Regions from separate parts of the Glaciibacter kafniensis genome, predicted to be linked through region 1. Evidence: predicted binding sites of a transcription regulator. Region 1 holds the regulator's gene; each other region holds the start of a gene.
What was found. The regulator HrcA, encoded in region 1, represses chaperone genes, less so after heat shock. The targets are predictions, from matches to a motif close to TTNGCACTCGNNNNNNNCGAGTGCNAA.
Positions count from the first base shown of each region.

Region 2: groL (chaperonin GroEL) is a predicted target of HrcA. The motif match lies at 7,643-7,669, and genes of this name have one in related genera.
Region 3: groES (co-chaperone GroES) is a predicted target of HrcA. The motif match lies at 3,829-3,855, and genes of this name have one in related genera.

Region 1 is NZ_BAABCN010000002.1:476,555-486,072, forward strand. Features, by position in the region: gene lepA (translation elongation factor 4) at 1-1,720, shown strand, start outside; gene ABD791_RS02730 (hypothetical protein) at 1,871-3,040, shown strand; gene ABD791_RS02735 (DUF1990 domain-containing protein) at 3,247-3,894, shown strand; gene hemW (radical SAM family heme chaperone HemW) at 3,897-5,135, shown strand; gene ABD791_RS02745 (DUF4870 domain-containing protein) at 5,243-5,617, opposite strand; gene ABD791_RS02750 (DUF4870 domain-containing protein) at 5,701-6,138, opposite strand; gene hrcA (heat-inducible transcriptional repressor HrcA) at 6,293-7,315, shown strand; gene dnaJ (molecular chaperone DnaJ) at 7,396-8,499, shown strand; gene ABD791_RS02765 (16S rRNA (uracil(1498)-N(3))-methyltransferase) at 8,509-9,285, shown strand; gene ABD791_RS02770 (HIT domain-containing protein) at 9,305-9,518, shown strand, end outside.
Region 2 is NZ_BAABCN010000012.1:229,064-238,581, reverse strand. Features, by position in the region: gene ABD791_RS17250 (DsbA family protein) at 1-164, shown strand, start outside; tRNA gene ABD791_RS17245 (tRNA-Thr) at 268-340, shown strand; gene ABD791_RS17240 (DMT family transporter) at 495-1,481, shown strand; gene ABD791_RS17235 (MarR family winged helix-turn-helix transcriptional regulator) at 1,478-1,936, opposite strand; gene ABD791_RS17230 (MFS transporter) at 2,074-3,549, shown strand; gene ABD791_RS17225 (nitroreductase family protein) at 3,729-4,277, opposite strand; partial or broken gene msrB (peptide-methionine (R)-S-oxide reductase MsrB) at 4,345-4,758, opposite strand; gene ABD791_RS17215 (DUF3263 domain-containing protein) at 5,039-5,377, shown strand; gene ABD791_RS17210 (LytR C-terminal domain-containing protein) at 5,380-5,985, shown strand; gene ABD791_RS17205 (cold-shock protein) at 6,267-6,470, shown strand; gene ABD791_RS17200 (DUF3048 domain-containing protein) at 6,539-7,594, shown strand; gene groL (chaperonin GroEL) at 7,713-9,341, shown strand.
Region 3 is NZ_BAABCN010000009.1:5,759-15,276, reverse strand. Features, by position in the region: gene ABD791_RS14270 (branched-chain amino acid ABC transporter permease) at 1-758, opposite strand, end outside; gene ABD791_RS14265 (branched-chain amino acid ABC transporter substrate-binding protein) at 877-2,103, opposite strand; gene rarD (EamA family transporter RarD) at 2,349-3,299, opposite strand; gene groES (co-chaperone GroES) at 3,451-3,747, opposite strand; gene ABD791_RS14250 (class I SAM-dependent methyltransferase) at 4,032-5,219, shown strand; gene ABD791_RS14245 (hypothetical protein) at 5,383-5,799, opposite strand; gene ABD791_RS14240 (DUF4190 domain-containing protein) at 5,841-6,725, opposite strand; gene ABD791_RS14235 (DUF4190 domain-containing protein) at 6,781-7,236, opposite strand; gene tsaD (tRNA (adenosine(37)-N6)-threonylcarbamoyltransferase complex transferase subunit TsaD) at 7,366-8,481, opposite strand; gene rimI (ribosomal protein S18-alanine N-acetyltransferase) at 8,478-9,089, opposite strand; gene tsaB (tRNA (adenosine(37)-N6)-threonylcarbamoyltransferase complex dimerization subunit type 1 TsaB) at 9,089-9,518, opposite strand, start outside.

The DNA.
Region 1 (9,518 bases):
CGCCGTCGACGACCGGGCGATGCGCGCCCAGTACCTCGACCGCATGGACATCGAGCGTGAGCGCGGCATCACCATCAAGAGCCAGGCCGTGCGCATGCCGTGGGAACTCGACGGTCAGACGTACGCACTAAACATGATCGACACTCCCGGCCACGTTGACTTCACCTACGAGGTTTCCCGCAGCCTGGCCGCCTGCGAAGGCGCAATTCTTCTCGTCGATGCGGCTCAGGGTATCGAAGCCCAGACCCTCGCGAACCTCTACTTGGCGCTTGAGAACGATCTGACGATCATCCCGGTGCTGAACAAGATCGACCTGCCCGCTGCCGACCCCGAGAAGTACGCGAAGGAGCTCGCCAGCCTCATCGGCGGCAGCCCCGACGACGTACTGCGTGTCTCGGGCAAGACCGGCGTTGGCGTGGGCGAGCTGCTCGACCGCGCCACCCGGCTCATCCCGGCTCCGGTCGGCGACCCGGATGCCCCTGCTCGCGCCATGATCTTCGACTCGGTGTACGACAGCTACCGAGGGGTCGTCACCTACGTGCGCATGATCGACGGTGAGCTCAAGCCGCGCGAGAAGATTCAGATGATGTCGACTCGAGCCATCCACGAGATTCTCGAAATCGGTGTGAGCTCGCCAGAGCCAACCCCGAGCAAGGGACTCGGCGTCGGCGAGGTCGGCTACCTGATCACTGGCGTGAAAGACGTGCGCCTGTCGAAGGTCGGCGACACCGTCACGACGGCGGCCAAGCCCGCCACCGTGGCGCTGCCCGGCTATACCGAGCCGCAACCCATGGTTTTCTCTGGTCTCTACCCAATCGACGGTACCGACTTCCCGGTGTTGCGCGAGGCGCTCGACAAGCTCAAGCTGTCGGATGCCTCCCTCGTCTACGAGCCCGAGACATCCGTCGCCCTCGGCTTCGGTTTTCGTTGCGGCTTCCTCGGCCTGCTGCACCTCGAAATCATCACAGAGCGTCTCGAGCGCGAGTTCAACCTCGACCTGATCGCCACGGCGCCGAGCGTGCCCTACGAGGTCACCACCGACGACAAGCGCACCGTCACCGTCACAAACCCGAGCGAGTTCCCGAGCGGCAAGATCGCCAAGGTCGAAGAGCCGATCGTCAAGGCAGCGATTCTCGCGCCGAAGGACTACGTCGGCGTCATCATGGAACTCTGCCAGAGCCGCCGCGGCATTCTGCTCGGCATGGAGTTCCTCGGCGAAGACCGCGTCGAGATCCGCTACACGATGCCGCTCGGTGAGATCGTCTTCGACTTCTTCGACAATCTGAAGAGCCGCACCGCCGGTTACGCCTCGCTCGACTACGAGCCCATCGGTGCAGCGGAAGCCGACCTTGTCAAGGTCGACATCCTGTTGCAGGGCGAGCAGGTTGACGCGTTCAGCGCCATCGTGCACCGCGACAAGGCGTATGCCTACGGCGTGCTGATGACCACGCGCCTGCGTGAGCTCATCCCGCGCCAGCAGTTCGAGGTGCCCATCCAGGCCGCGATCGGTGCCCGCATCATCGCGCGCGAGAGCATCCGCGCCATCCGCAAGGACGTTCTGGCCAAGTGCTACGGCGGTGACATCAGCCGTAAGCGCAAGCTCCTTGAGAAGCAGAAGGAGGGTAAGAAGCGCATGAAGATGGTCGGCCGGGTCGAAGTACCGCAGGAAGCCTTCGTCGCTGCCCTCACCGGGGACACGGAGAAGAAGAAAGAGAAGTAGCCCCTCGGCGCACGTCTGCCGAGCTGTGAGTTTGTGCGCGTCCCAGCGATTCGCACTCGCACAAACTCACGGCTCGGCGAAGGCCGCCGTCACCATGCTGTGATCCGGCGGGTGCGAGTCGGGCGCCCTCTCGCTCACTAGGGTGAGGGTATGACGGGGACCATACGCAATTTCATCTTTCCGAGCGCCGCGATTGCGGTGCTGCTCGCACTCACGGGATGCGCAAGTGCACCGATCCCCAAGCCGGACACGACGCCCAGTGCTGCGACTTCGACCCCGACTCCGTTCTCGTCCTCGACGGCGGACCCGGTCGGGCCAGAGCTCTCCTCGCGACCCGAAGCCCGCGTGCCGCTTGGCTGCGACGAGTTGATGGGCGAGGGCGAACTCGCTCTCGCGATGAGCGGTGTTCCCGTCGACTCGATTTCAGTGCATCCGTCTTCGGCGAACAGCGGAACCATTGCCACCCTGCAGGGTGGCATGTTGGCGTGCTTCTGGCAGACCTTGGCCGATGCCGACCCGCAAATCGGTCGATGGAATATCCGACTGGAAATCTTGCCCGATGCCGCGGAGGCCTACCAGGCCGATGCCGCAGCGTTCCCACCCAACGAGAACGATCAAGCCCTGATCGGTCCCAACTCATCGGTGAGCTGTTTCGACGACGGCCCGTCGCGTTCCTGCGAGGTGAGTTTCGAGAACGATGGTTACTGGGTTGAACTCAACTACAGCGGCCTCGCCGCTGCGCACCCGGCCCGGACTGAACTTCTGGCCGATGCCGTAGAGATCGGCACCTCGATTCGGGACGACCTCAGTGCGGCCGGACCGCCGCGACCGGCCTTCTCTCCAGCTGCCGATGCACCGGCGCCGGTGGGTTCCTGTCTTCAGATCGATGCCGACGGCGCGTTTCGCGGTGGACTCGGCACGCCGTCCCTGATCGCGCCAGTGACCGACCAGATCGGAACGGCGATGGTTGGTGTCGCGATGGAACGCGCCGGCCGCGTCATCTGCACCTGGCGACAGACGGATGTCTACGCGACTCCCGCCGGTGAACTCAGACAGATTCGCATCGAAATGATTCCCGGCGCCGGGTGGGCCTGGCCAGAGCTTCTGGAGATTGCACTCGCCACGGATGCCGATGCGCAGGTCACGGTCCCTGGCGCCGATGCTGCTGTCGTCGTGTGTAGATCGGTCGACGATTGCACGGTGCAGGCGCTTGTCGGTGGTAGCTATCTCTCAATCGATGCGTGGAACGAGGAGGGCAACACCGCTGACGCCCGGGCCGGTGCACTGAAAGCGGCTGAATTGGCGATCTCCACCCTCTGACGACGCCGTCGATGGACACCCTCTGCCGACGCCCTCGCACTAGCTCGCTGATTCACCCAATCGGCGACACCCGGTTGCAGCCAGGATTGAGTCGCGTACGCTTGAACGTTGGCAGTTCTAGGCGTAACGGAGTTTTTTGATGAATCAGCAGAGTGCGCAGTCACCGAGGTCGGGCGACCTCACGAAGAAGCCGGCGGCCTAGCCCGATGCGCCGCGCAACGTTCACCGACGCCTCAGTGACCTACGGGGCCATCGGTGGAACCCTCGCTCCTGACTTGATGATTTACCCGCCGAAGGGCCATCGCCCGGCAGAGCACACCGTGCGCCTCGGCAGCGGTGACGAACGATTCCGCATCGCGAGCGCGTCGCTGATGTCGTGGGGCGTTCAGCGCGGCAGCGGCATGGAGGTCACCGACCTGGAGATCGGAACCGGGATGCAGTACGCCGGGATTGTCTTCGACGAAGACGGCACTCCGTCGGCCGACCAGTCGCATCCGGTCAACGAGGCGACATTCGCCGAAGACGGCACGCCATACATCGCCAACGGAATGACCGCGAAGCTGAAGATTCAGGTGGGCCCGATGAGCGTGCTCGCCCCCGTTCGCGTCGTCTATGTGATCGACGAGCCCAACCGCATCGGCTTTGCCTACGGAACCATGGTGGGGCATCCGGAAAGCGGCGAGGAATCGTTCGTCGTCGAGAAACACGACGACGACTCGGTCTGGCTCACGATCCGCTCGTTCTCGCAGCCGAGCACCTGGAAGTACCGCCTCGTCGCGCCGTTCCTGCGTTTTCAGCAGGCGAAGATCACCAAAAAGTACCTGCACGCTCTGCACCCCTCGGCCGGAGCGTAACGATGCCCAGCGCACTCCCACTCGGCGATCCCGCGCCGCTCGACGGCCTGCTTCCCCCCTCCGTCACCGTCGGCGCTGAGAGCCGCGATTTCGGTGTCTACCTGCACGTGCCCTTCTGTCGGGTGCGCTGCGGCTACTGCGACTTCAACACCTACACCGCCACCGAGCTGCGTGGCGTCAAGCAGAGCGACTACGCCAGCCAGGCGATTATCGAGATCGAAGCCGGCGCACGCATTCTCGCCGAGTCCGGCCTTCCGCCCCGCCCCGCCAAGACGGTGTTCTTCGGTGGAGGAACCCCCACCCTGCTTCCTGCCGAGAATCTGATCCGGATGCTGCAGGCCGTGCGTTCCACCTTCGGCATCGAGCCGGGGGCCGAGGTCACCACCGAGGCGAATCCCGACTCGGTCGACGCCGCCTACCTTTACGCGCTGGCCGACGCCGGGTTCACCCGTGTCTCGTTCGGCATGCAGTCGGCGGTTCCGCACGTCTTGGCCACGCTTGAGCGCACCCACGACCCGGCCCGCGTGCCGCTCGTCGTCGGCTGGGCCCGCGACGCCGGTCTCGATGTGAGCCTCGATCTGATCTACGGCACGCCGGGGGAGAGCCTCGACGACTGGCGCACGAGCCTCGAGTACGCGATCGGTCAGAAGCCCGACCACATCAGCGCCTACTCGCTGATCGTCGAAGAGGGAACCAAGCTCGCCCGCCAGATCAAACGGGGTGAGGTCGCCCACGTCGACGAAGACCACCAGGCCGACCTCTATGAGCTGGCCGACGAACTGCTCGCCGGCGCCGGCTACGGCTGGTACGAGGTCAGCAACTGGTCGACCGATGAGGCCCACCGCTCCCGCCACAACCTGGCTTACTGGACCGGCCAGGACTGGTGGGGAGTCGGCCCCGGCGCGCACAGTCACGTCGGCGGCGTGCGCTGGTGGAACGTGAAGCACCCGGCCGCCTACGCCGACCGTGTGCTCGCCGGACATTCTCCGGCAGCCGGGCGCGAAACTCTCGACCCGGCGACGCGCGAGGTGGAGCGGGTGCTGCTGCGCTCGCGCATCCGTGAAGGAATCCCGGTCGCGTCGCTGACAGAGGCCGGCCGTCTCGCTGTTGCCGGCCTGATCGCCGACGATCTGATCGACCCGCGTGCCGCGCTTGGCGCGAATGCGCCGGCCTCGATCGAGCTGACCCTACGCGGGCGGCTTCTGGCCGACGCCGTGGTGCGTCGCCTGCTCGAAGACTGATCTCTGCTCGAAGACTGATCTCGCGGCATCGCCTCACACGAGAAGAACCGGCTCAGTGACTGAGCCGGTTCTTCTGGGCGGGTTCTTCTGACGAGAGAACGAGAGATCTAGCTCACGAACTTGATCGCGAGTGGGTAGACGTATGGCTCGCCCCGGTTGGCCGCCAGCGCGGCCATGATTCCGAAGACGATGCTGAGCACCCAGGCCGCGGCCAGGATGAAGAACCCGATGAGGAAGATCAGCGTGATCCACCCCACCACATAGGCGATCAGCAGTGTGATCTGAAAGTTCAACGCCGTAGCGCTGTGTTCACGAATGAACGGGCCGCGGTCTTTCAACACCAGGTAGCCGATCAGGGCCGGCAGAAAGCCGAAGAGGATGCCACCGATGTGGATGAGCGTCGCCCAGAGCCTCTCATCAGCCGGGTTCATCGGAACCTGCGCCTGATACGGGTCGTTCGTGGGGGGAGGCATATCGGTCATGTGAACTCTTTTCTCTGCGCCGCGAACGGCGGATGTCTAGGAACGGATGTCGGCGAAAACGATGTTGGCGAAACGGCGCGAGCCTACTTGATCAGGCGCGCGTTGATCGGGTAGCGGTACGGGTGGCCGTCTTTTGCCTGCATAAAGCCGAGAATTGAGAAGATCACGCTGAAGATCCAGACGACCCAGACCAACAGGCCGAACACCGACCCGAGGCCGAAGGTGACGACGGCGAGAAATGCAGTGACCACCCAAATCGCGACGTAGCCGATGAGAAGGGTGATCTGAAAGTTCAGTGCCTCTTTCGCTTCGACGGCGGTGAAACGGCCGCGGTCTTTGAAGACGAGCCAAATGATCAACGCCGGAAGAAAGCTGAGAATGCCGCCCAGGTGGGCGAACGACGCCCATTGACGATCCTCTGCTTCGGAGAGTGGCCGGGCTGGGGAGGGGGAGTGAGGCTGTTCTGGCGGGCGCTGTCCGAAGTTCGGGTCATCCGGGAGCGGTGCGTGTGGATCACTCATCATCATGCCTTTCAGCGAGGAGGGAAGTGCCCTGTGTGTTTACGCTACTGCGCTGATTCCTGCGGGGCAATGGGCGACGCTCAGCGTGGCGCGATATGATTGGCACTCAGTCAGTGCGAGTGCTAACGATGGGCAGAGGGAGGCGATTTCACACATGGTTTCTGATCGCAGTCTCGAAGTGCTCCGCGTGATCGTGCAGGACTACGTGGCGTCGCGGGAGCCCGTCGGCTCCAAGTCGATTGTCGAACGGCATTCCTTCGGGGTGTCGGCGGCCACGATTCGCAACGACATGGCGCTGCTCGAGGAGGAGGAGTTGATTGCGGCTCCGCACACCTCCTCTGGGCGCATCCCGACTGACAAGGGCTATCGGGTCTTCGTCGATCACCTCGCCGACCTGCGCCCGCTCTCTCCGGCGCAACGGCAGGCCATCGAGACTTTTCTCGGCCAGTCCGCCGATCTCGACGAGGTTCTGGCGCGCAGCGTCAGGCTGCTCTCGCAGCTGACCCATCAGGTCGCCCTGGTGCAATACCCGTCGCTGTCCCGCGCCACGGTGCGCCACATCGAACTGGTTCCGCTCAGCGACACCAGGCTGCTCTCCGTACTGATCACCGACTCCGGCCGGGTCGAGCAGCGCGTGATCGAGCTGCCACGCTTCGTCGATGAGCAGACTCTCACCGAAATGCGGGCGCGACTGAACGCCGCGGTGGGCGGCCGCAGCATGGTCGAAGCCGCGGCATCCCTGAGAACTCTGATCTGGTCCGGCTCACACGAGCTGCAGCCGGTGATCGATCTGATCGCCTCGACCCTCGTCGACCAGATCGGCGCCAATCGGCACGACAAGCTTGTGATGGCCGGGGCTGCCAACCTCGTGCGCACCGAAGAAGACTTCACCGGCAGCGTCTCGCCGGTGCTCGATGCCATCGAAGAGCAGGTCGTGCTTTTGCGCCTGTTCGGTGAGATGGCGACAGACCTGCACGGCGTGGCAGTGAGCATCGGCCGGGAGAACGCGCCGTTCGGACTGAGCGAAACCTCGGTTCTGACGAGCGGATACACCGCGTCCGGCGGCGACCTGGCCCGCCTCGGCGTGCTCGGACCGACCCGCATGGATTACTCGAACAACATGGCGGCGGTTCGCGCTGTCGCCCGCTATCTCTCTCGCCTGCTCGGCGAGAACTGATCGGCCTGTCGCCTCGGCACGCCGCTCATCCCGACTGAAAAACATCCTGAACACCCCCGGAACAACAAGGAGAGCCACCTTTGGCTGACCACTACGAAGTACTCGGTGTCGCACGCGACGCCAGCGTCGACGAAATCAAGAAGGCATACCGCAAGAAGGCGCGTCAGCTGCACCCCGACGTGAACCCGGGGGCGGATGCCTCTGAACAGTTCAAACTCGTCACCCACGCCTACGACGTGCTGAGCGATCCGCAACAGCGCCAGAAGTACGACATGGGTGGCCAGGGCGGCGGGTTCGACGGCGGCAACTTCGGCAACTTCGGCGACATTTTCGAGACCTTCTTCGGCGGCGGCGGCCAGAGCAGCCGCGGCCCGCGCTCGCGCCGCGAGCGTGGACAAGACGCCCTGCTGCGCGTCGAGCTCGACCTCGACGAGGTCATCTTCGGCACCCACCGCGAGATCGAGGTCGACACGGCCATCGTTTGCGAGACCTGCTCAGGCACCTGCTGCCAACCCGGCACCTCGCCGGTCACCTGCGACATCTGCCACGGAACCGGCAACATCCAGCGCGCCGTGCGCTCGCTGCTCGGCAATGTGATGACGTCGAGCCCCTGTGGCAGCTGCCGCGGCTACGGCACCATCATCGCCACCCCGTGCATCACCTGCCAGGGTCAGGGCCGCGTTCGCGCGCGCCGCACCGTGGCTGTCGACATCCCCGCCGGTGTCGAGACGGGCCTGCGCCTGCAGATGCCAGGCAGCGGAGAGGCCGGCCCGGCCGGCGGACCCAACGGCGACCTCTACCTCGAGATGAAGGTGCGTCATCACGACGTCTTCAGCCGCGACGGCGACGACCTGCTCTGCACCATCGAGGTGCCGATGACCGACGCCATCCTGGGCCGTACGACCACGATCAAGGCGCTTGACGGTGACATCGACGTGGTTCTGAAGCCGGGCGTGCAGAGCGCAGAGGTCATCACGATCAAGGACCGCGGCGTCACGAAGCTGCGTGGCAGCGGCCGCGGTGACCTCAAGATCGGCGTGCACGTTGTCACCCCGACCAAGCTCGACCACAAAGAGCGTGAGCTCATCGAACAGTTCGCCGCCCGCCACAAGGCGCCGGCCCCCTCGCTCAGCCACTTTCAGCAGGGCCTGTTCGCGAAGCTTCGCGATCGGTTCATCAGCTAGGACGACATCATGGCTCATTTCTTTCTCGACGAGACCTTGACGGCAGACCTCTGCCCGCCCGGTGCGACAGTGCGCATCGGCGGCAGCGAGGCGAAGCATGCCGTCACCGTCAGTCGCATCCGCCCGGGCGAAGCGCTGTTCCTCGGCAACGGTGCTGGGCTGATGCTGCACGGCACCGTCGTCGACGCGTCGCCGACCGAGCTGAGCCTGCAGGTCACCACACGCACCGTGACGCCGGCGCCCGCGCCGCGCATTGTGCTCGTGCAAGCGCTGGCCAAGGGCGACAGAGACGAACTGGCCGTGCAAGCTGCAACCGAACTCGGTGTCGACGGGGTCATCCCGTGGACGGCCGCCCGTTCCATCTCCCGCTGGGAGGGCGCGAAGATCGCCAAGGGCAGGGAACGCTGGTCGAGCATTGTGCGCGAGGCGAGCAAGCAGTCGATCCGGCCGTGGCTTCCCACGGTCGCCGACCTGGTGAGCACGAAACAGCTGATCACACTCGCCGCCAGCGCCCGCATGCTCCTGCTCGAGCCGAGCGCGGCCCGGCGACTGACTGAGTTCGATGCCGGCGACGTGTGGCCGGGCACCGCACCGGGCGCCCCGGCCGACACCGAGCTCGACATTCTGCTGGTGGTCGGTCCGGAGGGCGGCATCGCACCGAGCGAACTCGAGGCGCTGGAAGCCGCAGGAGCCCAACGCGTCAAGCTCGGCGACACGGTGCTGCGCACCTCGACAGCCGGGCCGGCGGCCCTCGCCATTCTGAATGCGAAGCTTGGGCGCTGGTAGCGCCACTTAAGATAGCTGTATGACTTCTTCGGGTTCCGCACCGTCAATCTTCAGCCGTATCGTCGCGCGTGAAATTCCTGCGACGATTGTCGCGGAAACCGAACTGATCATCGCGTTCGAAGACATCGCCCCTCAGGCGCCGGTGCACATCGTCGTGACGACCAAAACCGAGGTATACCGCAACGTCGTCGAGCTTGCCGCTGGCGACCCCGCCCTGCTGGCCGAATTAGTGC
Region 2 (9,518 bases), on a different contig from region 1:
CCTTCGTGCTGCAGGCTGCGGGGGAGACCTACTCCACGTCGACCGCCACGCCGGTTCCGACCGCGACTCCGGCTCCGGCCGAGCCTGCTCCGGCGGAGCCGGCTCCCGCTGAGACTCCGGCTCCCGCTGAGACTCCGGCTCCGGCCGAAACTCCGGCCGGATAGCGCTCGGCGCTTCGGCAGCTGTCGCCGCAAACCACCGTGGCCAGGTCGGTTTTCGCAAGAGTGGCCTCGACCATTTAGGATATAGACCGAGGTTTCGCCTCATGCCGGCCTGGCGCAATTGGTAGCGCACCACTCTTGTAAAGTGGGGGTTACGGGTTCAAGTCCCGTGGCCGGCCCTGTAACGCCCTACTCCCGACTGGGATGTGGGGCGTTTTCAGTATCTGCGCGACGCGCAAGAGTGAGCCAACCCAACGGTTGCCCGCGCTTGCCAGCGCTTTCGGCGATCGAGCTCAACGCGGGCCGCACTCGGGCGGCTCGTAGAATCATCTGATGACCCAAACCAGCCCAGCCCCGATCGTTTCGTCGTCAGCACCGGCGAAGCACCGCGGCATCCCGGTGTGGCTGGCCGTGGCCTTCGCCGTCGTGTTTGGCGCGCTCAACGCCATTCAGTCGCGCCTCAACGGTGAACTGGGTCATCAGCTCGGCGACGGCTTCGTCGCCGCGGTGATCTCGTTCGGCAGCGGCCTGGTGATTCTCAGCATCGCCATGCTGCTCTGGCCGACGGGCCGACGCGGGCTCGGCAAGGTGCGCGCGGCGCTGACGGTTCGATCGTTGTCGTGGTGGCACATCCTCGGCGGCACGGCAGGTGCGTTCTACGTGCTCTCCCAGAGCCTGACCGCTTCGTTGCTCGGCGTCGCGCTCTTCACCGTCGCGGTCGTGGCCGGGCAGACCGTCAGCGGGCTCGTCATGGACCGCTTCGGCGTCGGTCCCGGCGGCCACCATCCGCTGACCGCGCCCCGTGTGATCGGGGCGATCGTCACCCTGCTCGCCGTCGCACTGGCCGTGTCCGGACAGTTCGCGAGCGGGGTTCCGCTCTGGCTGATGTGGATGCCGTTGGTCGCCGGATTCGGTCAAGGCTGGCAGCAGGCTGTCAACGGCCGAGTGCGGGCTACCGCCGAGAGCGCGCTGACCGCAACGTTTCTCAACTTCGTCTTCGGCACCATTGTCCTGGTAATCGGACTACTGGTGCACAGCCTGTTCGTCGGGCTGCCGACCCAGCTGCCGAGCGACCCCTGGCTCTACCTGGGCGGCGCCATCGGCTGCATCTTCATCGCCGGCAACGCCCTGATCGTGCGCACGACCGGCGTGCTGGTGCTCGGGCTGGGAATCGTCGCCGGCCAGCTGCTCTGCGCGCTCGCGCTCGACCTGTTCGCCCCGACGCATGCCGGCCCGATCGCCTTCTCGACGATCGCCGGCACGGCCCTCGCCCTGGTGGCCGTGCTGATTGTCGGCGTGCGCCGCAGGGAAAAGCGCTAGTCGGCGAGCCGGGGCCAGGGAGCTGACTCGAGGCGTTCGACCTGCTCGTTGAAGTCGCGCAGGAGGCTCATGAGCTGCTGCTGCTTCTCCGCCGGCCAGTCGCCGACGACGGCACTCAACTCGTGCTCATGGGAGGCGCGCGCGTCGAGGAGCGCGGCCCGGCCCGCGGCGGTGGGTGCGAAACGGCGAGCCACCTCGCCGGCGGCCCCTGGAACGTATTCGACGTACTCGTGACGAAGCAGCGCGCCCAGCTGGCGATGCACTGTCGAGGTGTCAAGACGCAGGGCCTGCGAGAGCTCCTTGAGCGTCATCGGGTCCACCAGTTCGAGCCGATTGAGCAGCACATAGCCCGAGCGGTCGAGCGCGGATGAGGCGGCGGGCGGCCTCAAATGGTAGCGGGACAGCAGCATGAGCTCGTAGTGAAGCGGCTTCAGCGGTTCGCGAGGCTCCGGCACGGCTCTCCTTGTGGTTCGTCGAGTCTTGCTCACCAGCCTATCTCGCTCTTGCATCATGCACGGCTATTGCATCATGCAAATTGCTTGTACTATACATAGGCGCCGTTTCGTGCCCCCACTTTTCCTTCAGGAGCCCAATGACCCCGGATCTATCAACACCAACGACTGCTGCTCGCCCACCTCGCTTTGCCGTCGTCGTGCTCGCATTCGTGGGAATCGTCGTCTCACTCATGCAGACGCTGGTGGTGCCGCTGATTCCTCAGCTTCCGTCGCTGCTTCACACCACGGCCACCGACGCATCCTGGATCATCACCGCCACGCTGCTGGCCGGGGCGGTCGTGATGCCCATCGCCGGGCGTTTGGGCGATATGTTCGGCAAGCGACGGATGCTGGTCATCTCGCTCGCTCTTCTCGTTGTGGGATCCGTCTTCTCCGCTCTGACGAGCTCACTGGGAATGATGTTGGCGGGCCGAATTCTGCAGGGACTCGCGATGGGTGCCATTCCGCTCGGAATCAGCATCCTGCGTGATGTGCTCCCACGCGAGAAGGTCGGCCCAGCCGTGGCGGCGATGAGCGCTTCCATGGGAGTCGGCGGTGCCATTGGGCTGCCCGTATCGGCATTGATCGCACAGAACGCCGATTGGCACGTGCTGTTCTGGGCCGCAGCCGGTCTGGGCGTCGTTTCGCTGGTCTTGGTGGCAACGATTCTGCCCGAATCACCGGTGCGCACCCCGTCACGCTTCGACTTCGTGGGCGCCCTGGGATTGGCAGCCGGATTGATTGCCCTCTTGCTTCCGATCACCAAGGGCGCGAGCTGGGGCTGGACGAGCCCGTTGACGCTGGGGCTCTTTGCCGCTGCGGCACTCATCCTCGTGCTCTGGGGGATTCTCGAGTTGCGACTGGCCTCTCCGCTGGTTGACCTCCGAGTCTCTGCTCGTCCCCGGGTGCTCTTCACCAACCTGGCCTCGATCGCCGTTGGCGTCGCCATGTATGGCATGAGCCTGTCGTTTCCGCAGCTGCTGATGGCACCGACGTCTACCGGGTACGGGCTGGGGTTGACCATGGTTCAGGCCGGTCTCGCGATGGCACCGGGCGGCATCGTCATGATGCTGCTCTCGCCCGTCTCGGCGCGGTTGACCGCGCGACGCGGACCCAAGACGACACTGATCATCGGCGCAGTGGTGATCGGCGCCGGCTACGTTCTCGCGTTCTTCCTCATCGACGCGGTGTGGCAGATTGTTGCCGCCTCCATGGTGATCGGCGCCGGCATCGGGCTGGCCTACGCCGCCATGCCCGCCCTGATCATGGGGGCGGTGCCTCCCACCGAAACCGGTGCGGCGAATGGCCTCAACGCGTTGATGCGCTCGGTGGGTACGTCGGTCTCGGCAGCGGTGATGGGAATGATCTTGGCCAACATGACGATGTCGTTTGGCTCGGTCACGGTTCCATCCCTGGCCGGATTCCACGTGACATTCGCTGTCGCCATCGGCTCTGCGGCCGCGGCTCTCGTGCTGGCGGCTCTGATTCCGCGCAGCCGCAGTGCAGTCGAGGAGCCACCGACGAACGGGACGAGCTCTCGGAGCGCACGCCGTCGGGTGTCGAGCGCGGCCTGATTGCTGTGCCGTAGCCGCTGCGCGGGTCGGATGTCGCGGCGTGGGTCGGCGCCAACTGGCGCAGCGGCATCCGACCCGCGTAACGGCATCCATTGGATGAATCTGTTGCCGCGCCCGGTGAAAACCGCTGCGCCCAATGAAGTCACTGGGCGTAGCGGTTTTCGACCCGCGCAGCGCAGCTACAACGCCGAGAGAAACTTCTCGGGATCGATCTTCAGCCGCTTGCCGGCCTTCGCGTTGGCGGGCACCCCGCCGACGTACAGCCAGCCGAGCAGCTCCTCGGTGTCGGCCAGCTTGTGCATTTTGCGCACCGTGGTCGCGCGCGTGAGCGGTCCGGTGCGCCAGAACACGCCCCAACCGGCGTCAGCGAGCAGCAGGCTCAGCATGTGGGCGACGCCGGCCGCTGTGGCGTCCTGCTCCCATTTCGGCACCTTGCTGCTGCGTTGACGGCTCGCCACCACGGCGATCAGCAACTCGGCCCGCAGCGGCTTGGCGGCCATCCCTGGGTCGCGTTCACCCTTCTTACCGGATGCCGCCACCAACGCCTCACCGAGGCGCTCACGCGCTGCGCCACGCAACTCGATCAGCCGCCATGGGCGCAGGGCACCGTGGTCGGCCACCCGCGCCGCGGCCTCAACCAGAGGAAGCAGCTCGGCGTGACTCGGGGCATCCACGCTCACCCGGGAGTAGGAGCGTCGCCCTGCGACCGCTGTGAGCACCTTCGACATCGAACTACTCAGACGATTCGGTCGGCCCAGTCGACGTCGGCTCGGTCTCAGGCGTCTCAGGCGTCTCAGCCGACTCGGTCGTCTCAGCGGGGGCGAAGTTCAGCGAGATTGAGTTCATGCAATAGCGGTCTCCGGTCGGAGTGCCGAAGCCGTCATCGAAAACGTGGCCGAGGTGGGAGCCACAGCTCGCACAGCGCACCTCGGTGCGCTTCATGCCGAGAGTGTCGTCCTCGATCAGCTCGACCGCTTCCGGGCGCACCGACTCGTAGAAACTCGGCCAGCCGCAGTGCGAATCGAACTTCGTTCCGCTCTTGAACAACTCGGCGTTGCACGCGCCACAGGTGTAAATTCCCGCGCGGCCCTCGTCGAGGAGTTCGCCGGTCCAGGCGCGCTCAGTTCCGGCCTCACGCAGCACCGCGAACTTCTCGTCACCCAGCTCTTCGCGCCATTGCTCCTCAGACTTCGTGACTTCGTAGCTCATGCTGTGTCCCTTCACTTACAAGTCGCAACAGAGCGACTCAACCTGTCACAAGACTAAACTCCGCAGCGCCCGCGCCACATTCCGTGAGGGCTGAACACAGGCTGTCCCGGGGGTTTCGTTACGGGATGTGACGGTGCTGCGGCTGACAGGACGGCCCGCGATGCTGTCGCTAGACGAGGGCGGATTCGGCGAATAGTCAGGCCGCTCCGCTTAGGATGGCGATGGTCATGCTGACGACTGTGCCGACGACCGTGCCGAGCCGAAGAGAGGGCGAGATCTGGTGGAAGAAGACCGTGCCCCCGACGCCAAGCCCGCATCCGTCGCCCCGAAGCTGTCAGATCGTGACCTCGCCATCCTGGCTTTCGAAGCGCAATGGTCGGAGCATGTCGGCGCAAAAGAACAGGCGATTCGCGCCGAGTTTTCGCTGTCGGCCGCCCGCTACTATCAGTTGTTGGGCGCGCTGATCGACTCACCGCTCGCTCTCGCCCACGACCCCATGCTGATCAAACGACTTCAACGGATGCGTGACGCTCGCTCGGTAGCTCGAGCGCGTCGATCGATCCACACCCCTGACTACACGCGATCGAATGATCTGCCGAACAAGGACCGAACAGACTGACGATGCCTCGCAACACACCGAACGATCGATTCGATTCCCTCCCGCATTCCGTTGACCGCGTCGGCGCGCACCGTGGACCGGCCAAGAAGGGTCGCGGTTGGATCGTGCTGGCCTGGGCGTTCGGCGCGACGGTGCTGCTCGTCGGCGCTGGCGTCGCCGTGCTCTTCTTGCAGAACGACAAACTCAATTTCTCGGCACCAGGGGCCGCCTCGAGCGCTGCCCCTGCGGCTTCGGCAACGCCAACGGCCACCCCAGAGCCGACCGAAACGGCAGCTGCAGAGCCGCCAGCCGAAACGACCGCACCGGTTCCGGAGGCAACTGTCGACCCGAGTCTGAGCGTGACGGTGTTGAACGGTACCCCCGGTACAGGGGTGGCCGCCGCTGTCGGCGAGACCCTGACCGCCGCCGGCTGGACAGTGGACGACACCGGAGACGCTGACAGTGAAGACGTCGCGACCACCATCGTTTACTACTCGGACGCAGCGCTCGAACCGGCAGCGCGTGGCGTGCTTGCATCGCTGCCTGGCGCGGAAACACGCCTCTCCGACGAGTTTTCGGGCAATGGAGCCTCCTTGACGGTCGTCGTCGGAAACGACTACGCCGGCTAACTCGATCTGGAGTTGATGCCGCTTCTTCGAGCCAGGTGCGCGGCATCCGCGGCCATGAACACCATGTAAATTCTGCATTCCAGTCAGAAAAATTGCTGTGTCAAACCCCTTCTCTTCTGCCCCCATTTCGCTAGTATCTGGTCTTGGTCGCCCATTTTTGCCGGTGTTGGCCTGTCTCGCAGAGGCGATCTGACCCCGGCAGAGTGAACGCAGTCACTGCGGCCGGCCCGGCACGGTCAAGAGGCAGGTGCTGACGGAAACACAGCAATCGGGAGTAACAGATGGCGAACGGAACCGTGAAGTGGTTCAACGCTGAAAAGGGCTTCGGCTTCATCACTGTCGACGGGGGAGGGCAGGATGTCTTCGTGCACTACTCCGCCATTGACATGAACGGATACAAGGTTCTCGAAGAGGGCCAGCAGGTGGTATTCGAGGTCGGTACCGGGGCGAAGGGGCCCCAGGCCGAGTCGGTGCGACCAGCCTAAGTAGTTAATTTCGGGGCGCGCCCCGTCTAGCGCCGTCCGGTTCACCGGGCGGCGCTAGTGTTTGGCGGATGCACGCCACAACGCCCGGTCCCCGTCCACAGCGTCGCTTTGCGGGATGGGGCATCGCTCTGCTGATTCCCGTCTTGGTGCTCACCGCGTGCACAAACGCCGCGCCGGAGCCGACCTCAACGCCTCGGCCCGTCGTGCCGAGCTCTACGCCGACACCGACTGTCGTCGCCCTGGCCCCGTTGCGCGGAACCCCACAGGATCTGGGCAGTGCGACCTCCCCTGCCCTCTCGGTGAAGATCGACAATCACGAAGACGCCCGGCCGCAGATCGGCCTGGAGCGCACAGACATCGTCTTCGAAGAACTCGTCGAGGGTGGGCTCACCCGCTATGTGGCCGTGTGGCAGTCAGACATCCCCGACCTCGTCGGCCCTGTACGGTCCATTCGGCCGATGGACCCCGACATCATCACTCCGTTCGGCGGGATCGTGGCGTACTCGGGCGGCCAAGAGATATTCATCGCCATGATGGAGGCCACTCCGGTCGTCAACGCCAGGTTCGACGACGATGAAACGGGTCTCTTCTATCGCATCGATGAGAAGGACTCCCCGCACGACGTCGTCGTCGAGGCGAAAGAACTCATCGCCCTGCACCCAGACCTGGCGCCGCCTGTGCAGCAGTTCACTTATGCCACGACCCCGGCAGAAGCCGCCGCCGTCGTCTCTGGCACGCCCACCACCACGATTAACAGCCGATTCTCGGATGCCCGTTGGCCGAGTTGGAATTGGAACGCCGCGAGCAGCAGCTACCTGCGTTCGCAAGAGGGCGAAGCCGACCTCGACAGCAACGGTGCTCAACTGCAGGCAACGAATCTGCTCGTGCTGCGCGTCGGCATCGACGATACCTATGGCGACGTGCCGAAGACGGTCATGCTGGGCTCCGGAGAGGCCTGGGTATCGACCGGCGGCAAGACGGTGCATGCCACCTGGTCAAAGGATGCCGCGGGCTCGCTGATCCGCCTGGTCGCCGACAACGGCGCCCTGATCACTCTCGCCGCAGGCAACACCTGGATCGAGCTTGTTCCGACCGACACCGGTTCGGTGGAACTCGTACCGTAACCCGACGTCGTTCACTTGCACTCTCGACCCCTGAGTGCCAGAATCGACTTGGCACTCTCTCCGTTTGAGTGCTAATCCGTCACAGTTTTGGAACGTCCGGGAGGGACGAGAAACACACATGGCAAAGATCATCGCTTTCAATGAAGAGGCCCGTCGCGGCCTGGAGCGCGGCCTGAACATCCTCGCTGACACGGTCAAGGTCACCCTCGGCCCGCGTGGACGCAACGTCGTGCTGGAGAAGAAGTGGGGCGCCCCCACGATCACCAACGATGGCGTTTCCATCGCCAAGGAGATCGAGCTCGACGACCCTTACGAAAAGATCGGTGCCGAGCTCGTCAAGGAGGTCGCTAAGAAGACCGACGACGTCGCTGGCGACGGCACCACCACCGCTACCGTTCTCGCTCAGGCCCTGGTTCGCGAAGGACTGCGCAACGTCGCAGCCGGCGCCGACCCGATCAGCCTCAAGCGCGGCATCGAGAAGGCGACTGCAGCAGTCATCGCCGAGCTCATCGCCAGCGCCAAGGAGATCGAAACCAAGGAAGAGATCGCTGCCACGGCATCCATCTCCGCCGGCGACGCCGAAATCGGCGCCATCATTGCTGAAGCGATCGACAAGGTCGGCAAGGAAGGTGTTGTCACCGTTGAGGAGTCGAACACCTTCGGCACCGAGCTTGAGCTCACCGAGGGCATGCGCTTCGACAAGGGTTTCCTGTCGGCATACTTCGTGACCGACCCCGACCGTCAGGAAGCGGTCTTCGAAGACCCCTACATCCTGATCGTCAACTCCAAGGTCTCCAACATCAAGGACCTGCTGCCGATCGTTGACAAGGTCATCCAGAGCGGCAAGCAGCTCCTCATCATTGCTGAGGACGTCGACGGCGAGGCTCTGGCCACGCTCGTTGTGAACAAGATCCGCGGCATCTTCAAGTCGGTTGCCGTCAAGGCTCCTGGCTTCGGCGACCGTCGCAAGGCGCAGCTGCAGGACATCGCTATCCTCACCGGTGCACAGGTCATCTCTGAGGAGGTCGGCCTCAAGCTTGAGAACGTCACCCTCGACCTCCTCGGTAACGCCCGCAAGGTCGTCATCACCAAGGACGAGACCACCATCGTCGAGGGCGCTGGCGACGTCGAAGCCATCGCCGGCCGCGTTGCTCAGATCCGTTCCGAGATCGAGAACACCGACAGCGACTACGACCGTGAGAAGCTCCAGGAGCGTCTCGCCAAGCTTGCCGGTGGCGTTGCAGTCATCAAGGCCGGCGCCGCGACGGAGGTTGAGCTCAAGGAGCGCAAGCACCGCATCGAGGACGCCGTTCGTAACGCAAAGGCAGCTGTCGAAGAGGGCATCGTCGCCGGTGGTGGCGTTGCACTCATCCAGGCTGGCAAGACCGCATTCGAGAGCAAGGCAATCCTTGACCTCGTCGGCGACGAGGCAACCGGCGCGAACATCGTGCGCGTTGCCATCGACGCTCCGCTCAAGCAGATCGCACTCAACGCCGGCATGGAGCCGGGCGTTGTTGCAGACAAGGTGCGCAACCTGCCCGTCGGACACGGCCTCAACGCCGCGACCGGTGAGTACGTTGACATGATCGCTGCCGGCATCAATGACCCGGTGAAGGTCACCCGCTCCGCGCTGCTCAACGCATCGTCGATCGCTGGTCTGTTCCTCACCACCGAGGCCGTTGTCGCTGACAAGCCGGAGAAGAACGCTGCTCCGATGGGCGACCCGTCCGGCGGCATGGACTTCTAAGTCCAAGCCACCTGCTTCACCTGTTTCATGCGCTGGGCGTCTCCTTCGGGAGGCGCCCAGCGTTGTTGTTTGTCCGTTGGTCGAGCATGGCCAGCCGCCACTGGCGCGATCACCGATGTCGCGGCACGTGGTGGAGAAGCCGGCACGCGGTCAAACACCTGCCCCGAGCACATACGC
Region 3 (9,518 bases), on a different contig from region 1:
CCTGATGGAATCAGCATCACGTAGAAGAGGGCGCCGACGCCGGCGACGGCGCCGCCGATCAGAAAGGTGACGACGATGATCCGCTGCTTGTCGACGCCCATCAGCGTCGCCACGTCGGGGTTCTGCGCCACGGCACGGATGCCGCGTCCGGTGCGGGACGTTCGGATGAACTGGTCGACGAGGATCATCGTGAGAAGGGCCGCGATCACGATGATGATCTGTTGACTGTTGATGATCGTGCCGAAGACATCAAAGACCGGCACTGGCACGAACATGGTGACGGCCGGCTCCGGGTTGCCGCCGCGGATGAGGAAGATCGTGTACTGGATCGCGAAGGAGGCGCCGATCGCAGTGATCAGAAAGGCCAGGCGCGGGGCGTTGCGCTTGCGCAACGGTCGATAGGCGACCCGCTCGACGATGTAGGCGGTGGCCGCCGCCACGAGCATCGCGACCAGCAACGCCAATAGCAGGTCGAGGATGATCAGCCAGATGGGCAAGTTCGGAGCGTTGGGCCCGAAGCCGAGCGTTGTCAGCACCAACACGACGCCGTAGCAGCCCATGATGAAGACCTCGGAATGGGCGAAGTTGATGAGGTTGAGTACGCCGTAGACGAGTGTGTATCCCACTGCGACAAGTCCGTAGATGGCCCCGAAGGTGAGGCCGTCGAAGGTGGCGCTCCAAAAGTTTTGAATCAGCGACGGGACATCGAAAGAGATCCAACCGTTGTCGAGCACGGGGTGAAGTACAAGAGCGAGCATTCAGATATCCGCTTCTAAAACTGCCTGAGACGCCACTGTCTCAGGGGACACGCAACGATGATTCGAGAATGCCGCAGGGGCGCTGACTGCACGCCCCTACGGCACTATTCGATCGGCGCTATCCGATGACCCCCGTCAGAACGATCTTTCCGTCGAGCACCCGGTAGCCGTAGACGGCCGGCGTCGCGAGCTCACCGGTGGAGTCCCACTTGTAGTGCTTGCTCAGACCGTCGGCGTCGTAGCCGGTGACCCACTTGAGAAGGTCGGGGCGGGTGATGTTGCCCTGGCCGATTCCGGAAAGCAGAACCGTCGCGGCGTCGTAACCCTCAATGGAGTAGGTTCCCGGTTCCATGCTGAAGGCCGCGCTGTATGCCTTCTGGAATTCGGGGATCAGCTCACCGGGCGTGCAGGGGCAGGTGAAGTACGCGTTCTCTGACGCGTCACCGGCCAGCTTGATGAACTGGTCGTCCTTCACACCATCCGGTGCGACGAAGGTTCCGGTGAAGCCCTTGGCAACCAGCTGCTGGTCGAACGGTGCACCCTCTGCGTAGTAACCCGAGTAGTAAACGGCGTCGGGCTTGGCGTTCATGATCTTGGAGATCGTGGCCGAGAAGTCCTTCTGGCCGGTGATCACCTTGTCGCTGCCGACGAGGGCATCGCCCAACGCCTCCGTCGTCGTGGTGCCGAGGCCGATACCGTAGTCCGAGTCATCCTGAACGAGATACACGGTCTTGGCCTTCAACGGGCCGGTCATGAACGAGGCTGCTGCCGGTCCCTGAACTGCGTCGTTGCCCAGGCCACGGAAGAAGGTCTTCCAGCCGTTCTTGGTCAGGTCGGGGTTCGTGGCCGATGGTGTGATGTGCACCAGGCCGGCCTGCTCGAAGATGTTTCCTGTCGCCTTCGACTCGCCGGAGAACGGGAGGCCGATGACGCCGATGATGGACTCCGTGTTGACGGCCTGAGTCACAGGGCCCGTTGCCTTGTTCGGGTCACCTTCCGTGTCGAACTTGGTGAAGTTGACCTGACAACCGGGGTTCGCCGCGTTGTGCTGGTCGATGGCGAGCTGCACGCCGTTGTAGATGTTGATGCCGAGCTGAGCGTTGGGACCGGTCTCCGCGCCGATATAGGCGATGTCGAGTCCGGCCGGACAGGTGGCCTTGCCATCCCCGGCGGGGAGAACTGCGTTGGCCGGAACCTCAACGGATGTTGCCGCGGGAAGATTCACTCTGCCGCTCGCCGCTGCGGTCGTGGCTCCGCCGGTTGTCGGCTGATTTGCACAACCCGCCAGCACGAGGCCGGCTGCTGCTGCTAGGGCGAAACTTGCTAGGACTTTCTTTCGTAACATGTGATTCTGCCTCTCGACCTGAATGCGCTACGGTCCGCAACGTTGCGGGCCCTACCTCGAATGTGTGACTGAGCATACAAGCATCCGAGTTTCACTCATGAGGTATTTAAGAGCATTTTTGATAACGATCAGCGCATGGTGTTCGCGCTGGGGCCGATACCTGACTCCTCTGTGGGGCTGAGAATTGGGGCTGAGAAGCCCGCGCACCGCGTCGCAAGGCAGAGCGATGGAGGAGTCAGGTCCGCCTAGATGAGTTCGAGCACCGCTCGACGGTTGCGTCGCGCACCGACGAAGCCATCGACAGTCAGAATGAGCAGCGCGAGCCAGACCAACGAGAAACCGGCCCACCGCTCTGGCGACATCGGTTCGTGCAGAATCAGCACACCGACGAAGAACTGGATGATCGGGCCGAGATACTGAATGAAGCCCATGTAGATCAGTGGCAGTCGGCGTGAGGCTGCGGCAAAGAACAGCAACGGAACCGCTGTGACAACTCCGGCGGCGAGCAGCAGCGTCGTGTGCCAGCCACTGATCGTGCCGATTGTCAGCCCGGCCGTCATGCCAACGATCACGAGTTGCACAATGGCGATCGGCAGCAGCCACAGCGTCTCCATCGTGAGCCCGGCGACGGCGTCGACCGTGTTGCCGACCCGCTTCTTGATGTAACCGTAGAGCCCGAACGAGAAGGCGAGGGTGAGTGCGATCCACGGCACGCTGCCGGCGCTGACGGCCAGAACAACCACCGCGACGAGGCTGGCCCCGACGGCGATCCATTGGGCGAGCCGCAGACGTTCGCGCAAGAAGAACACGCCGAGAAACACGGTGACGATGGGATTGATGAAGTAGCCCAGTGAGGCTTCGACGACCTGCCCGCTCAGTGTGCTGTAGACGTAGGTTTGCCAATTGACATAGATCAGCACGCCGGCGACGGCCATGGTGAGCGAGATGCGCGGACGGGCCATCAGCCGGAAAAACGACTTGAACTTGCGGGTGACGGCGAGGAGCAGCGCGCAGAAGACCAGCGAGAAGACGATGCGCCATGCCACGACCTCGAAGGCGCCGGCCGGGGCGAGCGCGAGAAAGAAGAGCGGCAGAAAGCCCCAGATGAGATAGGAGGCAATGGCGAAGATCAGGCCGGATCGACTGGTGCCAGTGGCTTTCCGAGTCGCCGCAGGCGCCTGCGCGGAGGGGCTGATGCGTGGTTCGTCGTTAAGCTGTGGCCCGTTGGAAATTGACACGTCTAGATTCTACGCTCTGTATACAATATTCAAATCCCCCTCGAGCGCGTCAGGACGACAAAAGACCCGGCTGGCCGAAGCCATCCGGGTCTTTCGAAGTGAGCTGAGACTAGCGAACGACGACAGCCAGCACGTCGCGAGCCGACAGTACGAGCAGGTCGTCGCCGTCGAACTTGACTTCGGTTCCACCGTACTTGGAGTAGATCACCTTGTCGCCGACAGCGATGTCGAGGGGGATGCGGTTTCCGTTGTCATCGACACGGCCGGGGCCGACAGCGATAACTTCGCCCTCCTGGGGCTTCTCCTTGGCGGAGTCAGGAATGACAAGACCAGAAGCAGTTGTCTGCTCGGCGTCGACCTGCTTGATGACGATGCGATCCTCGAGCGGCTTGATGGAGACCGACACGGTTGACCTCTTTCTTGTTTCTTGACAAAGATTCGGTTAGCAGACTCACGTCGAGAGTGCTAACTCGAGTTTAGGGCGAACCTGGCACTCACGCAACGTGAGTGCCAGCGATGTGTCCTGTCGTGACGTCGCGAGGCATCCGTTTGCCTGTCATCGCTCCCCCATTCGACGGAGATTTTCAGCGTCGCGGCGGTGCAACCGCGTGTTCTGGCGGCGCGGAATGAGACGCGCGCCAGAATCTCCGTCGAATGGGAGCTGACAGACAGCCTTGGTAGATTTGCGGGATGGATCGCGCTGAGCTCGTCGAGTTGTTGTCACCCGAGGGATTGCGTCTTCTCGATTCCCTCCCTCCCTACGATGCGGCACTCGATGTCGTGAAAATGGTGGGCGACCTGCGCAAGGCCGGCCACCCGCCCGCGCTCGTCTCCGCCGTGCTCACTCAGTCGAAACTGCGGGCGAAGGCCGTGCCGAAGTTCGGGGAGTTCGCCAGCCGCATGCTCTTCACCGAGGCCGGACTCGAACAAGCCACCCGGCTGCAGGTGGCTGCGCTGCACGCCGGCCGATTCGTCACAGCGGGGCTCCACCGCGTCGCCGATCTCGGCTCGGGAATCGGTGGGGACGCCATGGCCATGGCCGCGCTGGACCTGGCCGTCACCGCTGTCGATGCCGACGAGGTCACCGCGACGATGGCCAGCTTCAACCTGGCTCCCTTCCCTGGCGCGTCGGTTGAGCACTGCGATGCCGAAGACTTCGATCTGACCGGTTTCGATGCCGCCTGGCTCGACCCCGCCCGGCGCACCGCCGGACACGGCAACACGTCACGTCTGCGCGCAGAGGACTACTCCCCCTCGCTCGATTTCGTCTTCGCCCTGGCGAAGCGCCTGCCGATCGGGGTCAAGCTCGGCCCCGGCCACGATCGTGATCAGATTCCGGCGGAAGCCGAGGCGCAATGGATTTCGGTGAACGGGTCGCTCGTCGAGATGGGCCTCTGGTTCGGCGCACTCGCGCGCGACGGCATCCGTCGCTCTGCACTGCTGTTGCGAGCGGATGGCCCCGCCGAGTTGACAGCGGAGGCTGACAGCGAAGATGCACAGGTGCGCGAACTCGGCAGCTACGTCTATGAGCCGGACGGCGCGGTGATTCGCGCCAGACTGATTGGCGATCTGGCCAGGCAGCTTGACGCGGGAATGCTGTCGGATGGCATCGCCTACCTTACGTCTGACGCCGTCACGCCGACACCGTTCGCGAGCGCTTTCCGGGTGCTCGAGGTGCTCCCGTTCGATGAGAAGAAGCTGCGCCTGGCACTTCAGGAGCGCAAAATCGGCACTTTGGAGATCAAGAAGCGCGGCGTCGACGTCGATCCGGCGGCACTCCGCACCCGGTTGAAGCTCAAGGGCAGCGGCTCCGGCACGCTCATTGTGACCCGGATGGCCGGGCACCGGGTCTCACTGCTGGTCGAGCGCGTCGCGTAACCGTCACCCATCCGTCCGGCGATTCCCCGGCGCGCGGGTCGGATGCCGCGGCGCGGGTTGGCCCCCACCGGCGTAGCGGCATCCGACCCGCGCAGCGGCATTCCGCCCGAAACTGAGCGGACACCGGACCGGCATTCGACCCGCGCGACGCATTGCACCGCAGCTACGCCGACGTCAGGGAATCCATTGCCGCGGAGATGATGGCGATCCAGATGCCGACGAAAACGAGCCCCGTCAGTCCGAGGGCCAGACTGTAGCCCCAGCGCGGCGTGGCGAGACGCTCGGTACTGCGCGCCCAGAGCGCGAGCACAATCGCAAGAAACGACAGGGGCGCTCCCCACACCCCGAAGATGGCGATCACGAGTCCGGCGGATCCGCAGACGAGCGCTGCAACCGACACTCCTCGACGCGACTCGATCGTCTGCAGCTCGGCGTCGGTGTAGACGTAGGGCACCCACTCGGTGGGAGCGGTGAACGTGGATTCGTAGTCAAGCTGCCCGGTAATCGCTGCCGGTTCTCGCGTGAAGTCACCCACGGAGGCGCCGGCTCCCGGCTGCTGCCCGTGACGTGCGCCGTTCATCGTTCACCTTCTTTCGGTGTGTGCCCGCTCTGCAGCGGTGTCTAGTAGATGTAGTTTGACGAGCCGAAGCCCGCCGCGAAGATCAGTATCCAGATCAGGATGCTGCCGAGCGCCAACACGATACCGACGAATCCGGTGATGATGCCGGTCAGCCAGAACCCCTTCGCCTTCGGTTCCTTCTTCTTTCCCAGGAAGCCCAGGATGACTGCGGCAGCGGGGATGAACAGGCCGAGAACGCCGCCGACGATGGGGATGAAAGCGATCACCGGGAACCCGATCAATCCGATGATGCCGGCAACCAGCGAGATGATGCTGAGCACGGGCTGTTTGACAGCGGGACCTGTCGCGTAGGGCGCGTAGACCGAGGTTCCCGGCGACGGCACCGGCGGAGCGGGCGGAACACTGGCGTTCGGAGCACCCGCCGGTGGGGCACCGTAGACCGGCGGCGGGCTGCCGTAGGCGGGCGGCTGGCTGACCGGAGCGGAGGAATCGGGCGGCGTCGCCGGTGGCGTCGTCGGAGCACCGGCGCCTGCCGGAGGCACTGGTGGGGCGGCGGCCGGAGCAGCCGGAGCAGCCGGTGGAGCGACAGGTGCCACCGGGGTGGCCTCGACCGGCGGTACTGCCGGCGTTGGCTCGGCCGGCGTTGACTCCTCGGCCGGCGGGTCGGCCGGCGGGTCGGCCGGCGGGTCGGCCGGCGGGTCGGCGGGCGGGTCGGCGGGCGGGTCGGCCGGCGTCACGCTGTCCACCGGCACGCCGAGTGCCGGCGACGCCTCGGCCACCGTGGCATCGAGCGGGAACGGCATGTCCGGAACATCGGGCGCCTGTGGAATATCAGGTACCTCTGGCACCTGCGGCACGTCAGGAACCTGCGGCACGTCAGGAACCTCGGGGATCCTCGGACCGTTCGGCGTGTTCGGATCGCTCATGAGAGTTCGTTCCTTTCACTTTCCGTCTGTCATCGACTGCCGTCGGCAGCCACTGCTAGGAGGTGCTGTATTGCTCGGGGTGGGAGAGCACGTAAATGATGAAGGGGATCATCACGATGAGCACGATGAGTCCGGCGACAAACGACACGTAGCCGAGAACGAGGCCGGCGATGGCGAGTCCCCGCCCTTTCTCACCCGTGCGCTTGATCTGGCTGAGTGCGATGTGCCCGGTGATGATGGCAACCAGGCTGACGAAGAAGGCAGACACCAACGAGACGATGGCCAGCACGTTGTATTTCTCTTCGGCGACCGGAGCGCCGTACTGCGGAGCTCCATACTGCGGAGCGCCGTAGGGTGCGGAGCCGGCGGGCTGCTGGCCGTATCCGGGCTGCGGGGCCGGCGGATAGGCGTCGGCTGCGGGCGGTGCCGGCACGTACTGTGGTGCGGCACTCGGCGGGGTTGACCCAACGCCATCGTTCGGGGGAACTGCCGGCAGGTTAGGGTCGGTCATCCGATGAACTCCTTCAATCGATGCAGCGGCGCCGAGGTGACACCCGTCTCGGGGTACCCGGCGTCGCAGACGCCTCTCCCCCACGCGTCAGAATACCGCTAATCACCGCCGAACGGGCATTATGACCGGCTAGGACGCCTGAATCTCGGAGACAGGGAGGGTGGAGTCCGCGCCGAACTCCAGCGACGAGGGTGCGTGGCCAGCCATGATGAGTTGGGCGCCCAGCGCGGCGATCATCGCCCCATTGTCGGTGCAGAGTGAAAGCGGGGGGATGCGCAGCGCGATACCGGCGGCATCCGTGCGTTGCTTGGCAACCTCACGCAATCGGGCGTTCGCGATCACGCCGCCTCCCAGCAGCAGGCGCGGCACGTCGTGGTCATGGCAGGCCGCGACCGCTTTGGTCAGCAGCACATCGACGACCGCCTCACGAAAACTCGCGGCGACGTCTGCGATGGGAACCTCTTCACCGGCATCCTGGCGGGCTTCCACCCAGCGGGCGACGGCCGTCTTGAGCCCGGAGAACGAGAAGTCGTAGCGGTGCTTCGCCATGTCCTTCGGCAGGCTCAGCCCGCGCGGAAACCTGATCGCTTTCGGGTTTCCGTCGACGGCGACCCGGTCGATCTGCGGGCCACCTGGATAGGGCAAGCCGAGCACTCTGGCAACCTTGTCGAACGCTTCGCCCGCCGCGTCATCAATCGTCTCGCCGAGCAGCTCGACATCGGAAACGAGGTCACGCACGAGCAGCAACGAGGTATGCCCGCCGGAGACCAGCAGAGCGATCGTCGGGTATTCGAGCGGTTCGGAGCCGGCCAGCGCCGGACCGGCCGGAGCGCTCTGATCGGGATGCGCGGCATCCGCCGCCGGAACATGCAGAAGGTCGGCGCCGACGTGACCGACCAGGTGGTTGACGGCATAGATCGGTTTGCCGAGCGCGACGGCGAGTGCCTTGGCCGCCCCGACGCCGACCATCAACGCGCCGGCGAGGCCGGGGCCGTTGGTCACCGCAATCGCGTCGAGGTCGGCGAGACGGATGCCGGCTTCGGCGACCGCCGCCTCGATCGAGGGGATCATCTCTTCGAGGTGTGCACGCGCGGCGACCTCAGGCACGACGCCCCCATAACGGGCGTGCTGGTCCATCGACGAGGCGATCGTGTTCGAGAGCAGGGTTGTTCCCCGCACGATTCCGATGCCCGTCTCGTCGCAGGAACTCTCGATGCCGAGAACAAGCGGGTTGTCCCGATTCATGCTGATGCCTTTGGGGTCGAAGTGTCGGAGTTGGGGCTGTAGTTCGTGACGGATGCGGCGTCATCTGTAACGGAGGTTGCGGCGCCGGCTGCAGCGGAGGACGCAGCATTGCCGTCGGCGCCTGATTCGGCAAGCTGCGTGCGCGGCTCCGGTATCTGCAGGCGCATCACGATCGCGTCGACGTTGTCGGGTTGGTAGTAGCCGCGCCGCACGCCGAGTTCTTCGAAACCGAGCCGGAGGTAGAGGCGCTGCGCCGTCGGATTGTCGGCACGCACTTCCAAGAAGATCTCACGGGACCCGCGTTTGTGCGCCTCGGTGATCAGAGCCTGCATCAGGGTGCGACCGAGCCCCTGGCCGCGCGCCGACTCGGCCACGCCAATGGTCTGGATGTCGCCCTGCGAGGCACCCTTCGGGGCCAGCAGCCCGGCATAGGCCTCAATGCGGTGCGGTTCATCCGGCGGAAACGCGACGAGGTAGTAGCAACTCGGGTCGGCGATGTCCCTGGCCATCATGGTCGGCGACCAGGCATCATTCTCGAACAGCGCCGTCTCGAGCACCATGATGGCGTCAACGTCGTCAACCGTCGCGCGGCGCAGCTGCCACACCATCAGCTGACTCGTTTCGGACCGGCAGAAAGGGTGACGTCTGGCGAGCGCAAGTAGAGCGGTTCGTCGGCCGCGAATGGTTTACCGCTCGCCCACGAGAGCTCGGCGACCATGCCCAGGTCACCGGCAGAAACGGTGGCGGCGTCGAAGCGGGGCACGTCGATGTACTCCCAGGTCGGCTCCAGCAGTTCCGCCGGCTTAGCCAGGTGAGGCTGCCCGATGCGCAGGGGCAGTCCAGCGTCGTCGGCGCCGCTGTAGACACACCAGTAGACCTCGCGGCGGCGGGCATCCGTGACAACGACGAGCGGCCCCGTTTCACCCGCCTGGTAGCGCCCGTAGGCGATGGCGTCGTGGCTGACAAGCGGCACGAACGGTGTGCCGGCTCCGAGGGCGAAGACCCGCGCCGTGGCGATGCCGACTCGCAGCCCGGTG